3 regions of the Arthrobacter sp. NPDC058192 genome follow, and region 3 is predicted to be linked to each of the others. Evidence: riboswitches for the same ligand, from Rfam matches in the RefSeq annotation. Region 3 holds a riboswitch; each other region holds the start of a gene.
The links. A riboswitch is a leader RNA that binds a small molecule or an ion and turns the genes downstream of it on or off. The one in region 3 is predicted to bind cyclic di-AMP.
Positions count from the first base shown of each region.

Region 1: another riboswitch for cyclic di-AMP. It lies ahead of ACFVVK_RS10935 (M23 family metallopeptidase); the one in region 3 lies ahead of ACFVVK_RS13755 (hypothetical protein).
Region 2: another riboswitch for cyclic di-AMP. It lies ahead of ACFVVK_RS10090 (hypothetical protein); the one in region 3 lies ahead of ACFVVK_RS13755 (hypothetical protein).

Region 1 is NZ_JBHVVJ010000009.1:105,618-115,030, forward strand. It holds gene ACFVVK_RS10925 (HNH endonuclease) at 1-492, opposite strand, end outside; gene ACFVVK_RS10930 (NlpC/P60 family protein) at 714-1,487, opposite strand; cyclic di-AMP (ydaO/yuaA leader) riboswitch at 1,782-1,965, opposite strand; gene ACFVVK_RS10935 (M23 family metallopeptidase) at 2,086-2,904, opposite strand; cyclic di-AMP (ydaO/yuaA leader) riboswitch at 2,909-3,154, opposite strand; gene ACFVVK_RS10940 (metal-dependent transcriptional regulator) at 3,276-3,971, opposite strand; gene serC (phosphoserine transaminase) at 4,302-5,429, shown strand; gene ACFVVK_RS10950 (MFS transporter) at 5,432-6,769, opposite strand; gene ACFVVK_RS10955 (DUF3027 domain-containing protein) at 6,814-7,434, opposite strand; gene ACFVVK_RS10960 (cold-shock protein) at 7,443-7,826, opposite strand; gene ACFVVK_RS10965 (hypothetical protein) at 8,006-8,239, shown strand; gene ACFVVK_RS10970 (helicase-associated domain-containing protein) at 8,250-9,413, shown strand, end outside.
Region 2 is NZ_JBHVVJ010000008.1:101,345-110,757, reverse strand. It holds gene ACFVVK_RS10105 (hypothetical protein) at 1-933, opposite strand, end outside; gene ACFVVK_RS10100 (response regulator transcription factor) at 1,162-1,902, shown strand; gene ACFVVK_RS10095 (ATP-binding protein) at 1,924-3,561, shown strand; cyclic di-AMP (ydaO/yuaA leader) riboswitch at 3,718-3,905, shown strand; gene ACFVVK_RS10090 (hypothetical protein) at 3,905-4,714, shown strand; gene ACFVVK_RS10085 (glycosyltransferase) at 4,878-6,395, shown strand; gene ACFVVK_RS10080 (glycosyltransferase family 39 protein) at 6,396-8,411, shown strand; gene ACFVVK_RS10075 (ArnT family glycosyltransferase) at 8,418-9,413, shown strand, end outside.
Region 3 is NZ_JBHVVJ010000013.1:15,939-25,351, reverse strand. It holds gene ACFVVK_RS13790 (hypothetical protein) at 1-403, shown strand, start outside; gene ACFVVK_RS13785 (serine hydrolase) at 454-1,503, opposite strand; gene ACFVVK_RS13780 (dihydrofolate reductase family protein) at 1,763-2,320, shown strand; gene ACFVVK_RS13775 (phosphatase PAP2 family protein) at 2,431-3,237, shown strand; gene ACFVVK_RS13770 (VTT domain-containing protein) at 3,240-3,971, shown strand; gene ACFVVK_RS13765 (response regulator transcription factor) at 3,977-4,651, shown strand; gene ACFVVK_RS13760 (sensor histidine kinase) at 4,644-5,669, shown strand; gene ACFVVK_RS13755 (hypothetical protein) at 5,799-6,500, opposite strand; cyclic di-AMP (ydaO/yuaA leader) riboswitch at 6,504-6,704, opposite strand; gene ACFVVK_RS13750 (hypothetical protein) at 6,879-7,133, shown strand; gene ACFVVK_RS13745 (cation:proton antiporter) at 7,141-8,319, shown strand; gene ACFVVK_RS13740 (DNA alkylation repair protein) at 8,356-9,057, opposite strand; gene ACFVVK_RS13735 (glycoside hydrolase family 16 protein) at 9,327-9,413, shown strand, end outside.

The DNA.
Region 1 (9,413 bases), on a different contig from region 3:
CGATTCTGGCAGCAGGAAGGGATCCCAGGCGGGAGTCGGCTTTTCGAGTTCCTTGATCTGCCACATGGTGCCCTTTGGAGGTCCGGGGGCAAAGCCGAGTTTCCAGCCCATCTCCCCCGGCGTGTGGTCGCCCTTGGCGTTGTTGCAGCGCAAGCAGGCCGCGACGAGGTTTTCCCAGGAGTCCGCGCCGCCCCGGGACTTGGGCTGGACGTGGTCGATCGTGTGGGCGGCCTTCCCGCAGTAGGCGCAGCGGTGGGCGTCGCGGCGGAGCACGCCGCGGCGGCTGACCGTTGTGATGGTGTTGTACCGCGGCCGGACGTAGCGGTTCAGGAGGATCACGGACGGGCGGCCCAGTATGTCCTGGGGACCGACAACGGGTTCGTCCCCTTCGGCCACCACGCTGGCCTTTCCGGTCAGGACAAGCACGAGCGCCCGGCGGAAGGTGACCACCGCCAGCGGTTCATATCCAGCATTCAGAACGAGAGTGCGCATGCGCATACCTCTTCACGGCCGCACCCGCCAGGGGCACGAGGGCCGGCTGCCCTCTGCATGGTCGGGCTATGGATCGACAAGACAAGAGTAAACACTCAACTGCCGGATCACCGAATATTTCTTCCGCGTGGCGGTGGGCGGCGCGGGACGTTCATGGCCCGGTAACGCAAAAGACCCCCGCCTCAACAGGCGGGGGTCTTTAGAGGTGCGGAGGCTTTTGCCTAGCCGCCAACGCGGATGAAGACGGGGCCGGAGCCGACGTTCACGCTGTACAGTGCGGTGGTTCCGCCGTTCCAGCCGCCGTGGACTGCCATGCCGTTACCGACGTAAACAGCGATGTGAGCCATGCCGACGCCGCCGTTCTGGTAGTAGGCCAGGTCGCCCGGACGGGCTTCGGCGGCGCTCACGGTGCGGCCGAGGGACAGGTAGCCTGCCGGCCAGCCGTGGTAGTGGATGCCGGCTGCGGCCAGCGCGTTGGTGGCGAGGGCGGTGCAGTCCTGCGCCACGCCGATCTGCGCGTAGGCAGCGGCGGCGATGGTTGCGCCGGCGCCGCTTGCGACTGCAGCGGCGGGGGCCTGGGCAGCTGCGCCGCTGACGCCAAGCTTGGTGCCGGCGGCCTGGGCGCCGCCGGCCTGGGTGGCCGTCGATTCCTGGACCTTGACGACGGGCTTGGCAGCCTCGACGACGGGAGCCGGCGACGTGGTGACGGCGGGCTTCTCGTAGGAGATCGCGATGGTGGAGGCAGCCGAGATCGTTGCCGGAGCAGCCGACTGGACTTCCAGGGCGGAAGCGGAGGTGGATTCGCGCTGAACGTTGGTCTCAGCAGCGTTGGCTGCGATTCCGCTGGTCAGAACCAAGCCGGAAGCTGCGGCGATGACCGCGGCCTGACGGCCCATGCCGCCGGCGTTGTCGCCGACTGCCTTGGCAATAACAGCCAGCGAGTTGGTCTTGGTGACCTCGGCGCGGTGCCGTGCAACGGTTGCACGAGTAGTCATTAAGTTCTCTCTTTCGTGTTCCTGGGCCGCGCGCTTTCGGGCGCGGGCTTAGGACGCTCCGGCATCTTGGGGGTACGCCGGATCGCCCCGAAATGGGTTACTTAGCGAAGGGTGTACTGCGAAGACGCGCCAAAAGCGGCGACTGCATGCTGTCCGGACTCGATAGAGAATGAGCCAGCGGAAAGTGATCCAATCCGGGCGCCGGCAAGGGCGGCACGTGATGTGGATTTGAGCGGGCTCATAGGAGCCCCGCCCGTGCGCATGCGCGCGGCGTTGTGGCGTGAAGACACGAAGGTAGCCTCTCCCAATGCCTACGAGGTGAGCTGTCGGATTCGGATGGGAGTCACCCGGCCGCGCCGCTTCCTGGGAAGCTTTGCGACTTAACCCCTAGGCCTTCTTTCGAAGGCCAAAATTGGTTCCCCCGCCCCTGCCAGACGATGTAATGCGAACGGACCTTGAGCGGTGGCAGAGCTAGGCAATCCACTCAAGAGCGCCAACTTCGGAAAAGTTGGCGTGCTTCAAACCCTACAGCAGTCGGACCTCAAAGTCACATTCAGATCACGGCGTGTCACAAGGATGCGAGAGTGGCCCATCATCTTTAGAGCCAGCCGAGGGGGTCAACGACGTCGCCATTGACCATGACTTCAAAGTGGAGGTGGCAGCCCGTCGAGGCGCCGGTGGTCCCGCTCATGGCGATGATGTCGCCGCGCGAGACCTTCTGGCCGACCTTGACCGAGGAGGAGGACAGGTGGTTATACGTGGTCTCCAGGCCGTTGCCGTGGTCAATGACCACGCGGTTTCCGCCACCGTAAGGATGCCAGCCATTGAAGGTCACGGTGCCGCTGGCGGCGGCATGGACACCAGTGCCGCACTTCGCGGCGTAATCCTGGCCCCGGTGGAACTCCCCCGGACCGCCGGTGATGGGGTTCACACGGTAACCGAACGGCGAGGCAGTGACCATCTGGTCCAGCGGGGCGCCGAGTGTTCCGGCGGAGGCGGCACGCGTGATGCTGCCCACAGACTGCGCACTAAGCAGCTGCTTGAGCTTGCCGTCGGGGTCGCCCTTGGTGGCAACAGCCGTGCGGCTGAAGTCGACCTTCGCGGCGGCCGCAGCGGTGACATCCGGCTGAACGGCAGCAGAAACCGCGCCGGTTCCCGCGGAGGTGGCCATCACGGGGCTGGTCACGGGTACCGTCACCGTGAGGACCAGGCCCGTGGCGGCCAGCGCGATGCCGGCCTTCTGCCCCACGCCGCTGGCTGCGGCGAAATCCGTAACCTGACGGAACGGAGCGCGGCGGCGGCGGCGTTCGTCGCGGTGCGCGTCGCGCGGGCGCTCGGCCATATGCTCGACGACGGGACGCGGCTCCGGAGCGGGACCGGTCGCGCGGCGACGGCCCCTGGCGGTCTGGGTGGTCAAGAACGGTTCCTCTCTGGATAGCCTGCGAAGTTAGCTGTCGGATTCGGGTCAGAGAGTTCAAAGACCCGGTCCGCCTTTTGCAAGCATCCGGACACAGAGGTAGCCCCGTAGGATCCCTCGATGGAAGATGCTTGCCGCTGACGGACTTCACCCCAAGGCTGCCGGAGTAGCAGCCGAAAGTGGTTCCCCCGCCCCTGCCAGGAGGTGGTTCTGCTACTGATCCGCTGGCAGGGCTCGGCTTCGGATCAGATAACGCTTTGGTATCGGTACAGGCCACTAACTATAGGCGATTAAGCGGCCCGGTAATAAATCCGTGATACCTGTGGTGCACAACTCATGGGTTGTCCCATGTCCGGCCCCGTTGCCGCAGGTCAGGCGACGGTTACAAACACGTGCGCAGCGACCTCGGGCGGCAACTCAAGGGCGCCTTCGATATCCGGAACACGGACCGAGATGTACTCCCCCACCCGCTCCAGCGAGACCTTCGCCCCGGGCCGGATCCCGCCCTCGTCGAGCTGGGCGAGCAGTTCGGGTTCCACCTGGATCGGTTCCGCCAGCCGGTTGACCGTGATCCGCGAACCCGCACCGTAGCCGGCCATGGCCTCCAGCAGGTTCACAACCCCGTCCGCGTATGTCCCGGAGGGCAGTCCGCCCAGTTCCGCAAGCCCGGGAATCGGGTTTCCGTAGGGAGAAACGGTGGGATGGTCGAGCATCTCGAAGATCCTCCGCTCGACGCGTTCGCTCATGACGTGCTCCCACCGGCACGCTTCCTCATGCACATAGGCCCAGTCGAGCCCGATGACGTCAGCGAGTAGCCGCTCCGCCAGGCGGTGCTTGCGCATGACGCCAATGGCACGTTTCCGTCCGGTTTCGGTCAGCTCAAGGTGCCGGTCGCCTGACACAACCACCAGGCCGTCCCGTTCCATGCGTCCGATGGTCTGGGAAACGGTGGGGCCGGAGTGCCGGAGCCGCTCGGCGATGCGGGCGCGGAGGGCGACGATGTTCTCTTCTTCAAGTTCCAGGATGGTCCGAAGATACATCTCCGTGGTATCGATCAGATCCGTCATTCAACTCAGCTCCTTGAGCGCAGTCTTGCGTCATTCCCACCGTACCGCGTGCGGGCTGCGTGCAGGACGTGCCCTGGCGAGATCCGCCGTACGTTCGCAGCACAGCCTAGCCTATTTTGAATTACTCCGGATAATTTTGGTGCGGGCTCCGGCCTCTTCCCGCTGCCCGCCTGCCGGCCCGCCCGGCCCGTCTCAATGACCGGACTGTGACAGGCTTTTTTCCATATCGCGGGGGGCCGTCAGGCAGAATGAAGATGGGTGCCCGTTGCAGCTGTTCCTGCCCGGCCCCCTCCCAGCCACTCTACGAACCAGCCGAATATTGGAGCCACTGTGAGCGACACCAGCATCACGATCCCCGCCAACCTCCTGCCCAAGGACGGACGGTTCGGCGCCGGCCCGTCCAAGGTCCGCCCGGAGCAGGTGGAGGCACTCGCAGCATCGGCGAAGTTGCTGGGAACCTCCCACCGGCAGGCACCCGTAAAGAACCTGGTCGGCTCGGTCCGCAGCGGCCTCAGCGAGTTCTTCCGCGCCCCGGAAGGCTACGAAGTGGTCCTCGGGGTGGGCGGCTCGACCGCGTTCTGGGACGTTGCCAGCTTCGGACTCGTGGAAAACAAGGCACAGCACCTCTCCTTCGGCGAGTTCGGGTCCAAGTTTGCCTCGGCCACCAACAAGGCGCCGTTCCTTGCCGAATCGTCCATCATCAAGGCCGAGCCCGGCACGCGGCCTTCCCCCCGGGCGGAAGCCGGCGTCGACGTGTACGCCTGGCCGCAGAACGAGACGTCCACCGGTGTCGCGGCCCCCGTCCGGCGCGTGTCGGGCGCGGATGAAGGATCGCTGGTGCTGGTGGACGCCACCTCGGCGGCCGGCGGCCTCGACGTGGACGTGGCCGAGTCCGACGTCTACTACTTTGCGCCGCAGAAGAACTTCGCGTCCGATGGCGGCCTGTGGCTCGGCCTGTTCTCTCCGGCGGCGCTGGAGCGGGCGGCCCGGATCAAGGCCAGCAACCGTTGGATCCCCGATTTCCTGGACCTCCAGACGGCAATCGACAACTCCCGGCTGAACCAGACCTACAACACCCCCGCCCTGGCCACCCTGGTCACCCTGGATGCCCAGGTGCAGTGGCTCAACGCCAACGGCGGCCTGGACTTCGCCTCCGGCCGGACCGCCGATTCTGCCGGCCGGATCTACCGCTGGGCAGAGGCGTCCGGCTACGCGACGCCGTTCGTGGCCAAGGCCGAGGACCGCTCCAACGTGATCGCCACCATCGACTTCGACGAGTCCATCGACGCCGCGGCCATCGCCAGGGTGCTCCGTGCCAACGGCGTCGTCGACACCGAACCGTACCGCAAGCTCGGCCGGAACCAGCTGCGCATCGCCACGTTCGTGGCGATCGAACCGGATGATGTCTCGGCACTGCTTGAGTGCATCGATTTCGTCGTGGCAGAACTCAGGAAATAGCCTTAGCGCCCGACGGCGTCGTCCCGGCCAGGTGCCGGTGCGGCGCCGTCTGTGCTTTCCAGGCGGGTGCCGGCTGCGCCGGTCGTGCCCACCACGCGGAAGAACCGCAGCCCGCGCGCCCTGCGGTTGAAGCGGAGCCGCAGATGCTTGGCCCGGATGATCCACAGCAGCCCGATCAGGGCCGCGAGCAGGCCTGCGACGGCCGCGACGCCCATGGACCAGCGGGGACCGGCGGTGTTCGCCACCCAGCCGACGAACGGCGCGCCGATCGGCGTTCCGCCCATGAAGATCGCCATGTAAAGGGCCATCACCCGGCCCCGCATCACGGGGTCGGTGGTGGTTTGGACGTACCCGTTGGCGCTCGTCATCATGGTGATCGCGAAAAGCCCCACCGGCACCAGCGCTACGCCGTACCAGAAGTAGCTAGGGGCCAGCGCGGCGATGCCCGAGGTCACCCCGAAGGCCCCGGCCGCTCCGAAAATGACCCGCAGCCGCGGTTTGCCGCGGCCGGCGGACAGCAGTGCCCCGGTGACGGATCCGATGGCCATGATCGAATTCATGAGGCCGAAGGCTCCCGCGTCGAGACCAAATTCCGTGCCCACCATGGCCGCGATGAAGAGGGCGAAATTCAGTCCCAGGGTTCCGACGATGAAGATGGCCACTAGCACCACGATGATGTCCGGGCGGTACCGTACATAGCGCAGCCCCTCCCGGATCCGGCCCTTGCCGGCCGCCGCCCGCGGGAGTCGCCGCAGCGAGGCCGCCGGGATTTTCGCCAGGCTCAGCAACAAGGCGACGAACGTGAGCGTGTTGAGGAGGAAGACCCAGCCGGGCCCGACGACGGCCGTCAGCACGCCGGCCACCGCCGGGCCGATCATCCGGGCGACGTTGAAGGAGGCACTGTTGAGGGCAACGGCATTGGGAAGGTAGTCGTCCTGGACCAGTTCGGAGACGAACGTCTGCCGCACGGGGGCGTCCAGCGCGGAGACGACGCCGAGCATCAGGGCGAAGGCGTACACCTGCCAGAGCTGAGCCACGCCCGTGATCACCAGGATGCCCAGCCCGGCGCTCAACAGCGCCATCGAAGACTGGGTCAGCACCAGGAGCCGCTTGCGGTTGAAGCGGTCCGCGAGGAGTCCCGCCACCGGCGCGAGGAAGAGCTGCGGGCCCAGCTGCAGGGCCATTGTGATCCCCACCGCCCCGGCGTCCTGCGAGGTCAGGTGGGCAAAGACCAGCCAGTCCTGGGCGGTGCGCTGCATCCAGGTGCCGATGTTGGAGATGAGCGCGCCGACGAACCAGATCCGGTAGTTCAGGATGTGCAGGGATTTGAACGTGGACATCAGGTCCAGCCCTCCTTCTGCACGCTCCCGGACGCTTCCACCCGCTAGTTGGCCTCGTTGACGGGGCGTTCGTCCGCGTCGCCGGTGCTGTCGCCGGCGTCAGTGCTGTGACCGTCGTCGCCGTCGTCGGTATCGTCGCCGTCGTCGGTATCGTCGCCGTCGCCAGCATCCTGCTGGGCGTCTTCGGGTCCTGGCGCCGGCGCTTCGTCGGCAGGCGCCTCCTCGGCGGCGTCCTCAGGCTGTTCATCTTCCGGGCGGATGCGTTCAGCCCACGGCACCCAGGCCGGGGCCAGGATGGACTCCTCCGAGGGCAGCAGGCCGAGTTCGTCGACCGTCACCACCTTGGACCGGGAATTGCGGGTCAGCACGGCGTACCACTGCCAGCCCAGGTATCCGGGCAGCCTGGATTCGAACAGGTGCGTCACCAGGCGGTCGCCTTCGCTGCGGGCCCCGATGTGCGGGCCGATCTGCTCGGCGGGGGCGATGCCTTCCACCGCGGCACGGGCGACGTCGACGGCGGCGGCCAGGTAGGCGTCGGGCTTGCCGATCCGCCAGACAGGTACGCCGGCCCGCGGACGGGGTCCCTGCTTTGAACCGGTTCCCTTGGACCCGGCAGGCATTGTGGATCCGGCAGGCGCCGGCAACTGATCAGGTTCCTGAGTCATCAAGAGCCTTATACGTCCAGCTCGTCGGCAACCTTGCGAAGGGCGGCCGCGATCGCCTTGCCCTTGTTGCCGTCCGGGTACTTGCCCGCGGACAGGGTTCCGGACAAGTTGTCCAGGACGCTCACCAGGTCCTGCACCAGCGGGGCCAGGTCCCTGGCGCTGGGCCGCTTGGCCTTGGCGATGGACGGCGTCTTGTCCAGCACTCGGAGGCCGAGCGCCTGGGCACCTTTGCGGCCATCGGCCACACCAAACTCCACGCGCGTTCCGGCCTTCAGCTCCGAGACGCCCTCGGGCAGGGCCGACTTGGGCAGGAAGACTTCCTGGCCGTCCTCGCCCGCGAGGAATCCGAAGCCCTTGTCCTTGTCATACCACTTGACCTTGCCGGTAGGCACGTAATCAACCTTCTTCGTTCTGCGGGGACACGGCCGGCGGTCACCGCATCCGCATGGATACGCGGGTTCAGGGTATGACTGCCTGGACCGTGCTGGTCTGTATCTTTCAAGGTTATCCTGCCTTGTTCACTTTAGCGGTTTGAGGCGCGGGCGAGGCCGGGACTGTTAGCGTTGGCCACATGACACTGACGCGTTACCGGCGGCCCTTTCTGGTCATTGCGGCCGCCATCGCCGTACTGTCCCTTGTTGCCGTCGGCACCGTTATGGCAATGGCCTTCAACCATGTCGTGGCGCCCGCATGGATCACCTCGACGGCCCTCTACGGGCTCCCCGTAGCCTTCCTGCTCATGCTCGCCCTGGTGCTGGACGCCGTCGTCGCCCGGCGGCGCATGCGCGGGCCAAGCGAACGGTAACGTCGGCCCAATGTCCCTCATCCGCGCGCTCAGCAAGGAACTTCAGGCACGAAGCGACGATTCGTTGCGGGCCTTGTTCTGTGCGCGGCCGGATCTGATTTCTCCGGGGGTCCCGGACTTCGCTGCCCTGGCCGCGCGCGCCAGCGGACGGGTCAGCGTGCAGCGGGCGCTCGAGCGGCTCAACCGTCCGCAGATGCAGGTGCTCGAGACACTGCACCTGTGCACCAACACCGATACGGGACACAGCGCGTCGGCGGCGATGCTGAAGAAGCTGATCAACGGCGCCTCGGTTGCCGCCATCGACCGGCTGCTGCATTCCCTGCAGGAACTGGCGCTCATCCACCGCACCGACCCGCCGCACGGCGCTGCTGCCGGCAGCGGCAAGCAGCGGCATTACCTTCCGGCCGGCAGCCTCAAGGATGTGATTGGCATCTACCCTGCCGGGCTGGGGCGCAGCTACACCGAGCTAGTGCGGCTCCAGCCTGCCTTCGCGCAGCGGGTGGTGCAGCTGGTGGGCGAACTGCACCGGAGCGGGGCGCCCATCCCGGCTGCTACCACCCCCATGGAAGCGGCCCTGGCGCTGCAGCACTGGACGGCAACACCGCAGGCCCTCCAGCACATCCTGGCCACCGCGCCGGAACGGACCACCACACTGCTGGCAAGGTTCGGCAACTGGGCCATGGGCGCCGTTCCCCAGGCACAGCGGCGCGCGTCCGTGCTTCACGAAAGCTCCGACGTCGGCCCCGTGGACTGGTTGCTGGCGCGGGGGCTGCTGGTGCCGCTGGACGCGGCCCACGTTGAACTGCCGCACAGCGTCGGCGTTTCGCTGCGAGGCGGGTTTGTCATTGAGCACTTCTCCCTCCTGCCGCCGGTGCCGCAGCTGGGCCAAACGAGCGCAGGGCTGCGCCGGAACGCCGCGCTGGGGGCCATCGCCGAGACGCTGCGGCTCGTCGGCGAAGTGCTCTACACCGTGCGCGAGCAGCCATTGGCGACCTTGCGCAGCGGAGGTGTCGGGGTCCGGGAGATGAAGCGGCTCGCGGATTCGCTGCGGACCGGCGTCCAGGAGGCCGGGGTCCTCGCGGAGCTGTCCGGCATGGCCGGTCTCCTGCGGCTGGACGTGGACAGTTCCGCCTGGGTGCAGCCGCCGCAGCTGGAGTGGCTGGCGCTCCCGCGG
Region 2 (9,413 bases), on a different contig from region 3:
GGCCGTGTAACCGGAGCCGTCCTTGGCAGCCACGACGCGCACACTCCCGCCGGCGACGATGTCCGCCACCGTCAGCTGAGACGCCGAGCCGCCGGCCTGCTGGCGTCGCTGTTGCAGATTGCTCACCACTACGTCGCTGCCCAGCGCATAGCTGCGCGTAAAGCCGTCACTGCTTTTAACCGTGACGGAGGACGAGCTCACCTCACTCACCGTTCCCGTCTGCTCTGCCATGGTGACGTACTGGCTTCCCTGCAGCACCACGTAATCCGCATGAACCGCCGCCGAAAGTCCGCCCATCCCGCCGGCGGCGAAGTCGCGGGGGCCGCCCTGCCCGGACATGCCGCCGCCTGCAAACCCGCCCTGCCCCGAGCCCGGCATGCCCGGCGCAAATCCCTGGCCGCCGGCGCCCGGGCCCGCGCCCGCCCCGGCAGCTGCGCCGTCGGCCGTCGCCGAACTTGAGGTCAGCGCATAGACGCCAAGCCCGGACCCGACTGCCAGGACGGCGGCGACTCCGGCCACGGCGAGCCCACGCTTCAGCGTCCACGGCTTGGCGGAGGCGGCCCTGGGTCCGGCTCCCGGCGCGCCCCAGCCGGGCGCGGCGGCCGGGGACGTCGGCTCCGGCTGTGGCATGCCCCAGGCCGGGGCAGCAGCCGGAACCGTCGAGGCCACAGGGGGCACGCCCCAGCCCGACGCGGCGCCGGCGTCGAACCGCCCGGCATCCGCTCTTCCGCCGTCGGGCTGCCCGCCGTCGAACTGGTGACCCTCGAACTGGACGGCTTCAGGTTGCCCGCCGACGAACTGGCGCCCCTCAGGCTGGCTGGCGTCGTGGTGGGAGGCGGGGCGGGGCGCGGTCACGGGCGCGGGCGCCGTTACGGCGTCCGCGGAGGATGCGGGGGCGGGCCCTGAACCGGCTCCGGGATACTGACCGCTCATGATGTTTCTCCTTATTGGTATGTGGTGCGGATCGGTGTTCACTCCAGCGTGCTGACAGATCCTGTGCTGGGGCTGTGCGGGCCGACAGCCGGGCCTGTGACGTTTCGGGCACTCGGAAGCAGAGACCGGCAGCGCCGGGAAGGCCGTCCAGCTCGCTAGGCTGGGATTCACAGGTGCCGCACAGGGTCCCCAAAGCCCCGCCTAACTGGCAGATCGGAGAGTTGTCCCATGGCAACTTCGCACTCCATGACCAACAACCTTCCCCAGCTGACGCATCCGGACGGTTCGCCGATCCGTGCGCTGGTGGTTGACGACGAACCCAGCCTTTCCGAGCTCATGAGCATGGGCCTTCGGATGGCTGGCTGGTCCGTGGCAGTGGCCGGTGATGGGCCGGGCGCCGTGCGGCTTGCCAAGGAATTCCGCCCCGACGTGCTGGTGTTGGACGTCATGCTCCCCGGGTTCGACGGCGTCGAGCTGCTCAACCGGATCCGCGCGTTCGCGCCGGAGGTTCCGGCGCTGTTCCTGACCGCCAAGGATGCCGTCCAGGACCGCATCACAGGCTTGGCTGCCGGCGGCGATGACTACGTCACGAAGCCGTTCAGCATGGAAGAAGTTCTGCTCCGCCTGCACCGGCTGGTCCAACGCTCCGGAGTGGCCGCCATGGACACCGCCGAGCTCGTGGTGGGTGACCTTGTGCTCAATGTCGACACGCGCGAAGTCAGCCGGGCCGGCGCTGAGCTCCACCTGACCGCCACGCAGTTCGAGCTGCTCCGTTACCTCATGGAAAACCCCAAGCGGGTCATCAGCAAGGCCCAAATCCTGGACCGCGTCTGGGAATATGACTTCGGCGGCCAGGCGAACATCGTGGAACTGTACATCTCCTACCTCCGCAAGAAGGTCGACGCCAATCACGCGCCCATGATCCACACCGTGCGTGGCGCTGGCTACGTCCTGAAGCCGGCGGACTGATCCGTGCCCACACTTTCCGGCGTGACCCGGGCTCCCGGACGCGACTGGCGCAACCCGTCCACGTGGCATCTGCGCACCCGGCTGGTACTGGTCGCGATGGCACTGCTGGTGGCCATCTGCGGCGCGGTGGGTCTGTTCAGCTACGCCTCCATGGATCTCTTCCTCACCCGGCAGCTCGATGACCAGCTCGGCCAGGCCTCCCACCGCTCGAGCGAGTTCGGCCGGCCCGCCGTCGGCAACCCGGGCGGCCGTCCCGACCCCCTCGAGGCCCGCGGGCAGGGCGCCGGGACGCTGAACGCACGGCTGCTCGACGGCGCGGTCAGCAGGGCCGGCTTCCTGGCCGGTGACGGCACCCGGGAGAGCCTCTCCCCCGACGACAATGCGGTCCTACTGGCACTCACCCCGAACGGTGTACCAGTGGACCGGACCCTTTCGGCGGGCGCGTACCGGCTTACGGCCGCGCGCGCACCCTATGGCGACATCATTGTCACCGGGCTCCCGCTGGCAGAAAAGCAAAACACCTTAGCCTCGCTGGTGTGGACCATGGTGGTGGTATCCGCCGGAGGGCTTGTGCTGATCGGACTCGCGGGCACGGCCCTGATCCGGCGCACCATGAAGCCGCTGGAGCAGCTCTCCGAAGTGGCCACCAAGGTCTCTCGCCTGCCGCTGGATGCCGGCGAAGTGGCGCTGGGGGTGCGCGTCCCGGCGTCGGCCGCCCATCCTGGAACGGAAGTGGGCAGCGTGGGCCACGCACTAAACCAGATGCTGGACAACGTCGCCAGCGCCCTGGAATCGCGGCAGGAGAGCGAAACGAAGGTACGGCAGTTCGTTGCTGACGCCTCGCACGAGCTCCGCACACCGCTCACGGCCATCCGCGGCTACACAGAGCTGATGCGGATGACCGAGCACTTCACGCCCGACGGCGAGAGGTCCCTGTCCCGCGTCCAAAGCCAGTCTGAGCGAATGACCACCCTCGTGGAAGACCTGCTGCTGCTGGCGCGGCTGGACGAGGGGCAGCCGCTCAAGATGGCCGATGTCGACCTCACCCAGTTGGCCATCGAGACGGTGAGCGACGAAAAGGTCATGGCGCCGGACCATGTCTGGCAGCTGGAACTCCCAGACGGGCCTGTGGCCGTTCGCGGCGACGCGGCGCAGCTCCACCAGGTCATCGCCAACCTCCTGTCCAATGCGCGCAAGCACACGGCACCGGGAACCACAGTGGTCACCGGCGTCATGCGTTCGGCCGACGGCAGTGCCGTGGTCACGGTAACGGACAACGGCGGCGGCATCGCCCCGGAGTTCGTCGGCCGGGTCTTCGCCCGCTTCGCGCGGGCCGACGCCGCACGCAGCAATCCGGCGGCCAACGCCGCACCCAGGCCCGCGGTGGCGACGGCGGGCGCCCGGTCCGGGTCCGCCGCCCGGGAAGTTTCTGCCGCTGTTTCTCGGGCTGCTTCCGGGGGCCGCGGCGGTGCCGCCGATGGCGTCCCCGGCAGTCGCGGCGCGGCTGCTGCCGTGCCGACGTCCGAAGGCACGAGCGGCCTGGGCCTCTCCATTGTCCAGTCGATCGTGGAGGCCCATGGCGGCACTGTGGAAGTCACGTCACGACCTGGCCGCACCGAGTTCGCTGTCCGGCTGCCTGCCGTGCCGCCGGTGGTGTAGCCAGCCCACCGGACCCACCATCTCCAGCTCTATCTCCCCGCCCGGAGACTCGACGCAAGCCGACACCCCGCCACTGTGACTCCTGTTACCAAATTGTGACTTCGGCGTCCGAGTGCTGTAGCGTCTTTAGCGTGCGGCCGTCACTAGTGCCGCGTATCCGGATGAACGCCAAACTCTGCCGCTTCCCGGATTCCGCTCGTACAGGCAGAGGCGGGGGACCCAGAGTTCCCGGGCATTCTGCATTCATGCGCCCTCGGGGTGAAGCCGACACGTGATTTTCCGTGCGGCCGGATGACCTCATCCGAACCCGACAGCTAACTCCGCCGGCGTATGAGAGGCGATCATGACTGAATTCCAGGTACAAACGCGCCCTGACGGCGTTTCCGATTCCCGCACCGCCAAGACGCGCCACCGCGCCGAACCGGCGAAAAAGACGACTGCCCTGTCCCGGCTGGCCGCCGGGTTGGGCATCAGCAGCCGCCGCGCCGCCGTCGCGACAGCCACCTGCGCCGTACTGCTGGCCGGCGGTGCCGCCGCTGTCCAGGCAGCCGAGACGGGCGCCCACGCGACGAACGCTGCGGGCACCGAGGCGGCCACGCTCGCCGACCCGCTGCCCAAGCTTAACTTCGAACAGGTCCTGGTCGCTGCGCCGGCGCCTGCAGCGCAGCACAACACGGCAGCACGGACCGCCGCGGCCAAGCCCGCCAAAGCGCCGGCCGCCGCTCCGGCAAAGGCGCCCGTGAAGGTGGCCGCCCCGGCTAAGGCGCCCGCAAAGGCGGCTGCCCCCGTGAAGGTGGCTGCCCCCAAAAAGGCACCAGCCCCCGCAAAGGCGCCTGTCGCCGTCAACGACCCGGCTGGAGCACAGGCTTACGCCGCCGCCAAGCTGGGCAGCTACGGCTGGGGCGCCGGTCAGATGCCGTGCCTGCAAAAGCTCTGGACCAAGGAATCGGACTGGAAGACCACTGCGACGAACGCCAGCAGCGGCGCCTACGGTGTGGTCCAGTCCCTGCCTGCCTCGAAGATGGCGAGCGCCGGTGCCGACTACATGACCAACTACCGGACCCAGATCAACTGGGGACTGGACTACGTCAAGTCGCGCTACGGCTCCCCCTGCGGGGCCTTGGACTTCCACCTGGCACACAACTGGTACTAGGCCGGCAAAACAGCCAGCCCGCGCACAGCGCGCACAGAGGCCCCGGATCCACGTGATCCGGGGCCTCCTCTGCGCGGGCGGGAGCCGGAGCGGGCCCGATTTCCACAGGCCCCGCACAGCTTCGCCCTAAAGCCTTCATATGGGCCGCCGGGAAAGTGGGACCATGACGTTCACAGACCAGGCCCCAGGAACCCTTCCCCATCCCGCGGCGACGCCGGCGGTCCCGGCGGGACCCGCTGCATCGTCCGCGCTGGCCTTGGCCGACGTGGCCGTCCCGGGCACGCTTGCCGGCCCTGCTGCGGGCGCGTTTGCCCTCCCGTTCACCACCGAAGCTGGCGGGCGCCGGTTGGCCATTGACACCCGTGCCAGCACGCCGGTGCTGGACGTCACCGTCCCCGTCTTCAATGAAGAGCGGGACCTCGAAGCCTGCCTGCGCCGGCTGCACGCCTATCTTCTTGGCTCTTTCCCGCATTCGTTCCGGATCACGGTGGCTGACAACGCCAGCACCGACGGGACGCTCAAGACCGCCGAACGGGTGGCCCGGGAGCTGCGCGAGGTGAACGTGGTCCATATGGCCGAGAAAGGCCGCGGCAACGCGCTCCGCAAGGTGTGGCTCGCCTCGCCGTCGCCGGTCCTGGCGTACATGGATGTGGATCTCTCCACCGATCTGGCGGCGCTCGGCCCGCTCCTCGCCCCGCTCATTTCGGGACACTCCGACCTCGCGATCGGCACCCGGCTGACCCGCAACTCCCGCGTGGTCCGCGGACCCAAGCGGGAATTCATCTCTCGCAGCTACAACTTCCTGCTGCAGTCCTGCATGGGCGCCCACTTCAGCGACGCCCAGTGCGGCTTCAAGGCAATCCGGGCGGACGTGGCCCGGCAACTGCTCCCCCATACGCTGGACAACGCCTGGTTCTTCGACACGGAACTGCTGGTCCTGGCCGAAAAGTGCGGCCTGCGTGTCCACGAAGTGCCCGTGGACTGGACCGACGACCCGGATTCCAGCGTGGACATCGTCCAGACCGCCCTCGCCGACCTGCGCGGCATGACACGGCTGAGCCGGGACCTGGTCTCGGGCCGGATCCCGGTTCCCGAACTGCGCGCCGCCCTGGCCCGCGGGCCGCTGCCGGCATCCTCGCGGGCCCACGAACAAAGCCCCGGCGGAAGCCTCTTCGGACAGCTCGTCCGCTTCGGCAGCATCGGGGTGGCCTCCACCCTGGCATACCTGGTGATCTTCCTGTTCTGCCGCGGGATCATGGACCCTCAGCTGGCCAATTTCCTCGCCCTGCTCACCACCGCGGTGGCCAACACCGCAGCCAACCGGCGCTTCACGTTCGGCATCCAGGGCAGCAGCCAGGCCGCCCGCCACCACTTCGAAGGACTTCTGGTCTTTGGGATTGGGCTGGCCCTGACGTCGGGTGCGCTCGCCCTGATTCACGGCGTGTCGGGCGGAACACCGGACCGCTGGCTTGAACTGGTCACGGTCACCGCCGCCAACTTGGCCGCCACGGCCGTCAAGTTCCTGCTCTTCAGACTGGTGGTCTTCCGCCCCCGGGCCACCCCGGCCATACAGGCGCCGGGCGCCACACCCGCTGTTCCGGTGCCCGGCGCCCCCGGTGCTTCCCTCCTCTGCACGAAAACCGCTTGCACAGAAACCACTTGCACAGAAACGGCCGAGTAAATGACCACTACCATCAGCCCCGCGACCGGCGCCCAGCCCGGCTCCCCCGCCGGCGGCCAGCCGGCAGGCCAGGAATCACAGGCCCAGGCGCATGAAGCGGCAGGATCAACGCCGCTCCCGCTGCCGTCCCGGAGCCACAAGGACAGTCTCCTGTTCGGGTTGCAGCCCCGTTGGGTGCGGCCCTCGGCAGCTCTGCTGTTGGTCATCACCGCCGGGCTCTACCTGTGGAACCTGCAAGCCACCGGCTACGCCAACTCCTTCTACGCCGCGGCGATCCAGGCCGGAACCAAGGACTGGACCGCACTGCTGTTCGGCTCCCTCGACGCCGGCAACGCCATCACGGTGGACAAGCCGCCCGCTGCCCTGTGGATTCCTGCCCTCGCCGGACGGATCTTCGGCTTCTCGGCCCTGAGCATGCTCGTTCCCGAGGCACTCATGGGGGTGGCCGCCGTCGGGCTCCTCTACCTGACGGTCAAGCGGGTCTCCGGCCCTGCCGCAGGCCTGATAGCCGGCGGCGCCCTGGCGCTGACCCCGGTGGCCGCGCTCATGTTCCGGTTCAACAACCCCGACGCCATGCTCACCCTGTGCCTGGTGCTGGCCGCGTATCTCACCACCCGCGCCATCGAGAAAGCGTGCTGGAAATGGCTCGCCGCGGCCGGGGCCGTGATCGGCCTGGCATTCCTGACCAAGATGTTGCAGGGTTTCCTGATCGTGCCGGGACTGGCCCTGGCGTACCTGTGGGCGGCGCCTGCCACCCTCGGGCGCAGACTCTTGCACCTGCTGGCCGCCGCCGCGGGGATCGTGGCGGTAGGCGGAAGCTACCTTGCGCTGTTCCAGCTGACCCCGGCCTCAGCCCGCCCGTATATGGCGGGCTCAGAGACCAACAGCTTCCTGGAACTCACGTTCGGCTACAACGGCCTGGGCCGGATCACCGGTTCCGGCGGCGGCCCGGGCGGCAACGGCAACGTGGGCTTCGGCGGCACGGCCGGCATCACCCGGATGTTCGGGACGAGCTTCGGCGGCGAGGTGTCCTGGCTGCTGCCGGCCGCCCTGATCCTCCTGGCCGCCGGACTCTGGTTCACCCGGCGCGACTCCCGGGCCTCGAGAACCCGTGCGGCGCTCCTGCTGTGGGGCGGCTGGCTGGTGGTCACAGCCGGGATCCTGAGCTTCATGGGCGGCACGGTGCACCCGTACTACGCTGTGGCGCTGGCTCCGGCAGTCGCAGCCCTGGCAGGCATCGGCTCCGTGGAACTGTGGCGGGGCCGGGCCTACTGGCCGGCACGGATTGTCCTGGCCGTGACAATTCTCGCCACCTCGGTCTGGTCCGCCGTGCTTCTGGGCCGCGACCCGGCCTGGCTTCCCGCGCTCCGCGTGGTGGTGGTGGCCCTGGGCGTACTCGCGGCCGTGGCCGTGATCCTGCGCGTGGACAGCCTCCCGGCTCTTCCTGCCCGGTTCCGCAAGGCCGCCACCGCCGGCGTCGTGATCCTCTCCGTCCTGGCGGGCGGGCTTGGCAGCACTGCCTGGACGCTGGCGACGGCGGCCCAGCCGCACTCCGGTTCCATCCCCACGTCCGGGCCCACCGCGTCCGCCATGGGCGGCGGTTTCGGGGCTGCCGGCAGGACGGCCCCCGACGGCGGGAACGTCAGCACCGGCGGCGCCCCGGGCGGCGGGATGGGCGGTATGGGCGAGGGAACCAGCTCGTCCGAGCTGACCGCACTGCTGCGGTCCTCCGGCACCAAGTGGTCCGCGATTGTCTCCGGCGCCACCCAGGCCGCCAGCCTGGAACTCGCCACCGGCACCAGCGTGATCGCACTCGGCGGCTGGAACGGCGGCGACCCCTACCCGACGCTCGCACAGTTCCAGGCCATGGTGGACCGCGGCGAGATCGGTTACTTCATCGCCGGCGGCGGCATGGGCGGGGGCCGCGGCGGCAACTCCGAGGTCGCCGCGTGGGTCGCGGCCAACTACCAGGCCCAGACCGTGGGCAACACCACCGTCTACAAGCTGGGGGCATAGGCAGCCATGACTGACACCCTTTCCCCCGGGGCGGCCCCGACGCCGGACCGGGTTGGCACGTCGCCGCTGCAAGCACCTGACCGCCCCCGGTTCCTGCAGTCCCGGTTGCTGCCGTTCCCCTCTGCCACCCGCTCCAGTGCCCCTGCCGCTGCCGGGCGGACCCGGCCTGGACCCCGGGTGCTGCGGAGGCGGCTCGAATTGGCGGGCCTGCTCCTGGCCACCGCCCTGCTGTACCTGTGGAACCTCAACGTCTCCGGCTGGGCGAATGCCTTCTACTCTGCCGCGGCCCAGGCCGGGTCACAGGACTGGACGGCCTGGTTTTTTGGTTCGTCCGACGCCGCCAACGCCATCACCGTGGACAAGCCGCCGGCGTCGCTGTGGGTGATGGGGTTGTCGGTGCGGCTCTTCGGGCTGAGTTCCTGGAGCGTCCTGGTCCCGCAGGCGCTCATGGGAGTCGGCACGGTCTGGCTGGTCTACCTGGCCGTGCGCCGGGCCGCGATGCCCGCCACGGCCGATGCGCGGCTGGCCCGCCGGGCCGGGCTGCTCGCCGGCGCGGTCATGGCCCTGACGCCGGTGGCCGTGCTGATGTTCCGGTTCAACAACCCGGACGCCCTGCTGGTGCTGCTGATGACGGCGGCCGCCTACGCGGTGGTGCGCTCCATCCAGGACGCGCGGCTGCGCTGGCTGCTGTTCGCCGGGGCGCTTCTGGGCTTCGGGTTCCTCACCAAACAGCTGCAGGTCCTGCTGGTTGTCCCCGGTTTCGCCTTGGCCTACCTGCTCGCCGCGCCGGCCGGGCCGGGCAAGCGCCTTCTGCACTTGCTCGCCGCGGGCGGGACGATGGCCGCCGCGGCCGGGTGGTGGCTGGCCGCCGTCGAACTCATCCCCGCCGCGGACCGGCCCTACATCGGCGGTTCGCAGAACAACTCCATCCTCGAACTGACCCTCGGCTACAACGGCCTGGGCCGGCTGAACGGAGACGAGACCGGAAGCGTGGGCGGCGGC
Region 3 (9,413 bases):
CGCAGGGGTAGACAAAGCACGTGCCGGCATCGCCATGCTGGCGCACCCGTCGAAGGGATCCGGCCCCTACACGCAGGCGTCAGCGCCCGCGATTGAATTCTTGGACTGCGGCCAGGTGGCCAGCAAGACGGCCAAGACTCTCAAGATCGACGAGTTCAACCCCCTCGAAGGGTCCTCCGCCGGCCACCAGCAGAAGTATTACCGGGCCGGAGTGGGAAGTTTCAAAGTAACGGCCACCAGCGGTGACAGCCAGGAATTCCTGAACCTCCACTCGACCACCAGGCTCGACGAGGCTGCACTGGCCGCCGTCAACAAGCGAGCGCTGGCGCAGGACCGGCACGGCTACGCGGTCAGCCCCGGAGTCTACGGCACCACAGAACGGGCCAAGGCCAGGTGCTCATGACCACGGCCGCCCGACGATGACAGCTGCAGTGACAGCCGGAACGGCGGCCCTCAGAACAGCGTGGCCGACACGGTCCGGGTGAGCTGCTGGATGATCCGGGCCCGCGGGTCCATGTCAGCGTAGTTTTTGCCGCGGGTGTAGACGACGAACACGAAGGCCCGGCCGTCCTTGACCAGAATGCTCGCGTCATGCAGGTTGCCAAAGAGCAGTCCGTACTTGTGATATACCCCTACCCCGGGCGGAACCGCGGACGGGATCAGCGTCTCGTAGTTGGTGTTCTGCATGTACGACAAAAGCTCGGCTGTGTGCTGCGCGTTGAGCAGCCGTCCTGTGTAGAGCAGCTGAAGCGTCCGGGCCATCTCCGCCGGGGTCAACAGGTTCACGGTAAAGTCGTACCCGATCCCGAGCGACGCAGCGTAGTCCGTCATGCCCCGCCGACCGACCGCCCTCTGGATCAGTGCCCATGAATTGTTGTTGCTTTGCTGGACCATCTGCCGGATCTGGGCCCCCGCCGTCGACGCTCCCAGCCGGGAATTCAGCGAGGCGCGCCCGGTCTCCACGAGGTGGTAGTAGGCCGAAGCGGCCAGGATTTTGGCCGTACTCGCGGCCACAAAGTTGCTTTGGTCCCCGTAGCCGTGGACCACGCCGTCGGAGAGATCGATCAACGACACCCCCACTGCATAGGAGCCATTGGCGGCGATAATCGCGCGGATCTGGCTGTCCAGCTTGGGGCCGACGGCCGGGACCGCGGCGGCGGGGAGTGGATTTGCAGCGGGTTTCGTGGCGGCCGCTTTGGCGCTCGCGGTGGGGGCGGCACTGGCCGCCGGTGCCACCGACATCCGGGGCGCCGTGAGCGGGGATGCGACGGATGGTTGGCCCGCAGTTGCGGAGGGCTCGGCCGCGGCGGCGGGCGGGTCGGCCTGAGGATCCGGCTGGCTCACCGCGTAGACGCCGCCGGCTGCCACAAGGGCAACTGCGACGACGGCGGCGGCCAGGTGCTGCGGCCGGATTCTCCCGACGCGCGAAGCGAGAGGTCCCGGTCTGGAACCGCTGTCCGCCCGGTGCAAGCCGGAGCCGTAGTGGCGCGCCGGCTGAGCCATCCGATTTTCCGCGGGACTTGTGCTCGGAACTTTCGCGGGCATCTGTCTCCCTCCGTACGCGGCTGACCCCGGCTGGGCACCAAAGTCTTTCGCATTCTTCCCGCTAGCAACTCCAGACACAAGAGTTCGGCCGTTGATTAAGCTAGCGACCGCCCTCCCGCGTTCCGTCACTTCTCCAAACTTTCACGCTCTCAGTTGCGGGGCTTCTGCAGAGGCGTACGCTGTGAAAGACGCGCTGGTGAGAGGCAAAGGAGCGGCGATGCGCAAAGTCATCCTTTCCATGCAGGTGTCCCTCGACGGGTTCTTCGAGGGCCTGAACCAGGACCTGAGCTGGCATATGGTCGACGACGAACTCCACCGCCACTTCAACGAACAGCTCGCCGCCATGGGCGCCTTCCTGGACGGAAGGGTCACGTACGAGTTGATGGCGGACTTCTGGCCGACGGCGGACTCGGACCCCGACACCAACCCTTCGATGGCCGAGTTCGCCCGCATTTGGCGGGACATGCCCAAGATCGTGTACTCCCGGACCCTCTCGACGACCGGCTGGAACACCACTGTGGTCCCGGAGGTGGTGGTCGACGAGGTCCAGGCGCTGAAGGCCCAGCCGGGCGGGGACCTGGCCCTTGGCGGGGCAAACCTGGCCGACACGTTCCGGCGGCACGGGCTGATCGACGAATACTGGTTGTACATCCACCCGGTACTGGTCGGCCAGGGCAACCCGCTGTTTAAATCTTCGGACAGCGTGGCCCAACTCCAACTCCTGGAGACGCGGTCCTTCGGCAACGGGGTGACGCTGCTGCGTTACGCCGCGTAGGCCGCGACGGCGTCCTCCGGCAGGCACTTCTTAAGAGTTTCTTAAACGGCCGGCGGAAGAGTTGGAACCGGCGCCCGTTCCGGACGCCACGCCCCGAGCCGGAGAATCCCATGACTGGACCCGCCCCCATTCGACCCGATGCAGCACGCAGCCATCCTGCACAAAGCCGTCCCAACGCGGCGCGGCCGCGGTTATTGGTCCTCCCCCAGGTCCGCCACTGGCTGCTGCTGGGACTCCTGCTCGCCGCTTCCGTCCTCGCCCTCGGCCTGGCCGCCCAGCTGACGCCGGGCATGAGCGCCGCCGAGCTCGGCGTCGACCAGGACCTCAGCCAGCATCACGCCGCCGCCTTGACCGCCGTCGCGATGATACTGAACGTGGTATTCGGTCCCGTCGCGGGCCTCGCACTGATCGGCGTCGCCGCGCTCGGGATCTGGCTGTTCCGCGGCGGCCTGGCCAAGGCGGTAGCCTTCGGACTGGTCGCGTCGTCCGGTTCGGTGGCCAGCGAATTCTTCAAGATCATCGTTGCCCGCCAGCGGCCCAACCCCGCACTGCTGTTTGATCCGTTGGCGCCGGAGACGGGCTCTAACAGTTTCCCGAGCGGCCACGTGTCCTTTGCTGTCGCGTTGGGTTTCGCGGTGTACTTCCTGGCACGCGGAACCCGCTGGGCCAAGGTCACGGCTATCGCGGCGGCGGGGCTGGCGCTCATCGTGGCGTGGTCAAGGCTGTATATCGGCGTCCACTACCCCACCGACGTCGCGGCATCATTCCTGGCGGCGAGCGCAGCGGTGGTCCTGATTGCCGGGCTGTGGAACCGTGCCCTGCCACGGGTTGCGGACCGGCTTTCCCCGCACTCCGCCACCGGTTCGCTGGCCGCCAGTTCGTCGGACGCAGACTCGACGAGCACTGAGAGGAAGTAGCCATGCACCCCTTGGACATTGCGGCCCTCCTTCCGGCGGCGCAGGCCGCCGGGTCACCGTCTCTGCTGGACCCCGCAAGCCTGCTGGCCGGGCTCGGCCCCGGCGCTTTGGGTGTTATCGCGCTCATGGTCTTCGTTGAGTCCGGCGTGCTCTTTCCTTTCCTTCCCGGAGATTCGCTGCTCTTCACGGCGGGCCTCCTGCACCACCAGCTGCAACTGACGTTGCCGGTGCTGATCGGCGTCGTCACGGCCGCCGCCATCGCAGGGGACCAGGTCGGCTACATGCTGGGGCGCACTTTTGGCCGGCGCTGGTTCAAGGACGATGCGCGGATCCTGAAGACGGCGCACCTGACCACCACGGAGGACTTCTTCCGCCGCCACGGCGGCGCCGCCGTCGTGCTGGCCCGCTTCGTCCCCATGGTCAGAACCTTTGCCCCGCTCAGTGCCGGTATCGCGCGCTATGACTACAAGTCCTTCACCCTCTGGAACATCACCGGCGCGCTGGCGTGGGCCGGCTCCGTGACCCTGCTGGGCACCTGGCTGGGACACTTTGACATCATCGCCAGGAACATCGATGTCATCGCCGTGGCCATGGTCCTCTTCTCCGTCCTTCCGGCGATCATCCAGTTCCTCAAGCGCCGCCGCAAGAGCGCACGTGCCGGCGCGGCCACCGAGGACACGGCAGAGGGAACTGAGGACGGATTACGGGCAGAGGAAATGGCCACGGAAGAATAGCTGCCATGACCACCACGGACCGGCCCTCCCTGTTACTCGTTGAGGACGACGCCGTCCTGGGACCGCTGATCGCCGAGCTGCTGGAACCCGACTACCGGGTCCGGCTGGTCGCCAACGGTCATGATGGCCTGCATTTGGGACTGACCGGGGCCTGGGATGTCATGGTGATTGACCGCGGGCTGCCGGCGATGGATGGCATAGCCCTGATCGCGGCGTTGCGGTCAAAAGGCATCGCCACCCCCATTTTGATCCTGACGGCGCTGGGCGCCGCCGAGGAGAAGGTCCGGGGCCTGGACGCGGGCGCCGACGACTATGTGACCAAACCTTTCGACGCCGGCGAGCTCGCGGCGCGCTTGCGCGCACTGACGCGCACCTACGCTTCCGCGCCGACAGCAGTGACGGTCGGGGACTGGGAATTCGACCCGCGGCAGCGCTCAGCCCGGTCCGTTTACGGGCACACAGTGTCCCTGACGGCAAAAGAAGGCCAATTGCTGGCAGCTCTGGCCGCCGAACCGGACCGGGTCTTCACCAGGGACGAACTTCTGGCGGCCTACTTCCATGACTCCGACCAGCCCGGCGTGATCGATACCTATGTTCATCACCTGCGCCGGAAAATCACCAAGACCATCATCCGCACGGTTCACGGCATCGGCTACCAGATCGGAGATGCCCATGAGTAGCGGCGGGACCGCCGGCGAAAATCCGGACCAGTCCACACTCCGCAGGGCCTCACTCAAGGTCGCCCTCCGGATCAGCGCCGCCTGCGCGGTCATGGTCATCGGCCTCCTCGCCGCCACGGCCCTCTACCTCGTGAACCAGCTGGCCCACCCGGAAGTTCCGGGCCCGGCAGGGTCCGGGACGGCGTACGCGTACCTCGATTCCAGGGACGTGCTCGCAGCCATGGTCATCGCCGGTGCGGCGGGGATCCTGCTGGCGGGCGTCGTCGGCTGGCTCAGCGCGCGCAGCGCCATCCGCCCCCTCGGTGACGCCCTGGCCCGGCAACGGCGCTTCGTCCAGGACGCCAGCCACGAACTCCGCACCCCCTTGACCATCCTGGACACCCGGATCCAGCTGGCCCAGCGCAACGTCGAGCCCGTATCCAAGCACGGTCAGGACCTGGCCCTGATCCGCAAGGACGCTGCCACGCTGACCGGCATCGTCAACGAACTCCTGCTCGCCGCAACCGCCGACGCCCCCAACCCAGCAATACCGCCAGTGGATTTGGCCGTCGCCGCCGCCGGCGTTGCCGAGAGCATCCGGCTGGTGGCAGAGCAACGGGACGTACACCTGGAATTCGCCGCCGACGCCCGGCCGCAGGCGCGGGTCGATGAAAATGCATTCCGCCGTGCTGTCCTCGCCCTGGCAGATAACGCGCTCGCTCACACCCCGCCGGGCGGCCGCGTATCCATCAGGACCGCGATCGAGCAAAAGCGCGCGGTCATCACCGTTGCGGACACGGGGACCGGAATCACCGGTGTGGACCAGGACCGGATCTTTGACCGTTTTGTGCGGACCTCCAGCAGCGGCGGGACGCAGGGACAGCGGAGCTTCGGCATTGGTTTGGCCCTGGTCCGGGAAATCGCGGTGGCTGCCGGGGGCACCGTCGCGGTGGCTGCGACCGGTCCCGGAGGAACCGTCATGAAGATGACGCTTCCGCTGGCAGCGGATGAGGGCGCAAGGAGACCGCATCGCATATGACAGAGTGACGGCACAGGAAAAAACCGGCGATCGCCTGCCCCCAAAGGCAGTCGATCGCCGGTCTTTCCGGACTAACAGGCCCGGTTTGTTCTGGCCTGGAAGTGTTCTCGCCCCGTGGGGCACTACGGCCTAGGCGCGGACGAAGGTCACGGGGCCCGTCGCGGTGAGCCAGGAGAGGGGGTGGACCATCGTCTGGTTCTTGTAGTTCATGCCGCCGCTGACCACGCGGCCGTTGCCGGCGTAGATGCCGACGTGGCCGGACTGGACCACCATGTCGCCGGGGATCGGGGTCGAGACACGGGTTCCGAGGCCAAGGAAGGCCCGCGGACCGATGTCGCCAACCGGCTTACCCGCCGCGCGAAGGGCTTTTTCCACCATGGCGGTGCAGTCCTGCGTGATGCCCACCTGGCGGTAGGCGGAAGCCAGCATGATGGCGTTGCGGCCGGCAGCGGGCGCCAGAGCGGCGGGGGCTTTGGCAGCGGGCGCTGCGGCCGGGGCCGCCTGAACGTGCACGGTTGCCTTCGGCGCCACGGGCTTCGCCGCAGGCGCTACTGCGGGAACTGCGGCAGGAACTGCGGCGGCGGGCTTGGGCTGTTGGGTGACCGGCGCGGCGACGGCAGCCACCGCGGGGCGGTCGAAGCTGATCCTAACGCTTGAATCGGCCGTGAGCGGCGCGCTGACCAGTCCCTTGACGTCCACATGGGACGCCGCGACGGCACCGCGCTGCACCGGTGCTGTGGCGGCGTTGGCCGCCATTCCGGTGGTCAGAACGAGGCCCGATGCGGCGGCGAGAACGGCGGCATGGCGCGCAAAAGTATTGATTGAAGACAAGAATGTACCTCTCCCAATGCCTGCGAGGTGAGCTGTCGGATTCGGATGGGAGGCACCCGGCCGCACTCCCGGGCCCGTCATAGCGGGCACTGTGCGGCTTCACCCCAAGACCTGCGTGATCAGCAGGTCAAAAGTGGTTTCCCCGTCTCTGCCGGTCGTCGATGCGAGTTACCCCCGGGCCGCGGCAGAGTTAGGCAATCGGCTGGGGGGCGCCCGTCTCGGAATCAACTGGGCACATATCCACGGTAACCCGAGGTCCGGCCAAATGTCACATTAAGGTAACGAAGGCCACACCCGGAGCGGACGCTGCCCATAGGGCGGCAGGGCTTCCGAACGTAGGATGATGCCATCAGCACCACCTCGAAGCGGAGGCCCAAGATGAGAAACCACTGCGTTGCCATCTGCCAGTTGAGCAACCAGCCCCAGGAGGATTTCGACGTCAACACCGAACTGCTGATCCTGGACGGGCAAGACGTGCACGTGGCTACGTGGGATGCGGAACCGCGCGACGGCGGCTTCGACGAGCACGTCCTGAACGACCGGGTGGACACGCTCGGGTTCATGGTGGTCAATGACTGGGCCTTCTTGGATGGCCGAGCGTACGCGGTGGTGGAACGCCGGTCGGCAGGCTAGGCGCGCCATGACGTTCCTGTCCCTGGCGCTGATCTCCGTCGCGGCCCTGGCCGGTCCCCTGCTGGCACTGCCGGTGCGCTGGCGGCTGCCGGTGGTGCTGGGCGAACTGCTGGCAGGAATCCTGATCGGGCGGAGCGGGCTGGGCCTCGTGGACCCGGCCGATCCGACATTCAGCCTGCTGGCCAACATCGGGTTTGCGCTGATGATGTTTGTGGCCGGAACCCATGTTCCGGTGAGGGATCCGGTGATCCGTTCCGCACTCGGCCATGGTGCCCGGCGGGCCGCGGCTGCCACAGCGGCTGCCGTGGCCGTCGGAACCGGAATCGGTCTGCTTTTCGGGACCGGACATGCTCCCCTGTACGTCGTGCTGCTGGCGTCGTCGTCGGCTGCCTTGGTCCTTCCGATCGTCGACTCCCTGCGGCTGGGCGGACCCGCCGTCGTCGCCATGATCGCGCAGGTGGCGATCGCCGACATCGCCTGCATTGTGGCGCTGCCGCTTATGGTGGACCCGCCGCACGCCGGGCGGGCGGCACTGGGCCTGCTAACAGTGACGGCGTGCTCCGTCGCGCTCTTCTTTGTGCTGCGTCGGCTGGAGAGCAGCGGCATCCGCGGGCGCTTCCACCGGCTCTCGGAAGCCCGCAAGTTCGCCCTGGAACTGCGCGTCCAGCTGGCGGTCCTTTTTGCCCTGGCCGGTGTGGCGACGTTCAGCAATGTCTCGGTGATGATGGCCGGCTTCTCCTTCGGCCTGGTCATGGCTGCCGTCGGCGAACCGCGGCGGCTGGCCCGGCAATTGTTCGCCGTCAGTGACGGCTTTCTGGGCCCGGTGTTCTTCGTCTGGCTTGGTGCCTCCCTCACACTCAAGGACCTGGCCGGGCATCCGGACATGATCGGCTTGGGCATGGCCCTGGGGGCGGGAACGCTGCTGACCCACGCGGGCTTGGCCTTCCTGGGACTCCCGCTGCCGCTCGGTGTGTTGTCGGCGGCCCAGCTCGGCGTTCCGGTGGCGGCGGCGAGCATCGGCACGCAGCTTCAGGTGCTGCTCCCCGGCGAGGCAGCGGCCCTGCTGGTGGGTGCGCTGGTCACCATTGCGGCGAGCGCTGTGGCCGGGTCGCGGGCCGCCAGGACGTTCGCACTTCCGCCGAACGTCCACGGAGGACGCGGCAATGCCGGCAGCGCCGTCGGATAAGGCGGTACCTGTCGATCGCAGGGACCGAACTTAGTTTCACCCCGCGTCGGGTGTGAACTGCAGCTCCGGTCTCGTCTTCGCCACCTCCGCCAGGACCCGGGAAAGCGCCTCCCGGACCGCTGCGGCACCGGCGGTGCCACCGACTTCGGCGTCGGCGGAACCAAAGCGCCTTCCGGACTCGCCGAGCACTGCCCGGGCATGGCGGACGAACCGGTCCCAGTCCCCCGCCCCGGCGCGCAGCGCCAGCAGCGGTGAGAGCAGCGCTGCCCGGCGCAGCCAGGCATCGGGCTCGCGCACCCACCGGTCCAGCACACTGTCCGCCCGCACCCGGCCCAGAATGTCCAGACCATCCACGAGGGGTCCGACGACGTCGACGGCGAGCGGATCCACGAGGTCCGGCATCCGCGCCTCCCGGATGAAGCCCTCCAGCCGGGTGAGATCGGAGTTGGTCAACAACTTCACGTTGGCCTGCAGGAGCACCACCGCGGCCAGCCGCCGCTCAAAAACCGGCACCTCCCACAGTTCGGAGCTGAGCGCCGTGACCGCGTCATGCGAAAGCCCCGCGTAGCGCCGCCCGGCATCCCGGACGGTCCCGCGGATGGCACCCACTGAGGCGCCGTAGAACCGGAGGCCACGGCCACCTGGATTCTTTTCCAGCCGGGTCCGCAGCTCATCTGCACGGCTCCAGGAACCCTCCCGCTGCAGCGCCAGGTCAATGAACTCGCCAGCATCACTCATGCGTTCATTCTTCCCCCGGGCAGAAAAACGCGGGAAATCCGCAAGGAGTGGTTTTGCGGGCCCCGGTAACGTTCGGGTAACGTTGCCCCCTGGCCTTGAAGGCTTGGCCCGAATGCAGGGCCCCGGTTAGCCCGCGTCGCCGGGCGCCGCTACGCCGATGGGCGTCTGCCTGCCCATGCCTGCGGCAGGGCCGGAGGAAGCTTCCCGCACTCGCCGCCGCTTTGGTAGCCACGGTTGTGTGTGCCAGTCACAAAGCCCGGAGGGGTCCGTTGTTCCAGAAGACACAGTCCAAGACCAGCCGTCTCAATAAAGTAGCCATTGTGGTGGCCATGGGCGCGCTGTCCCTGACCGGGTGC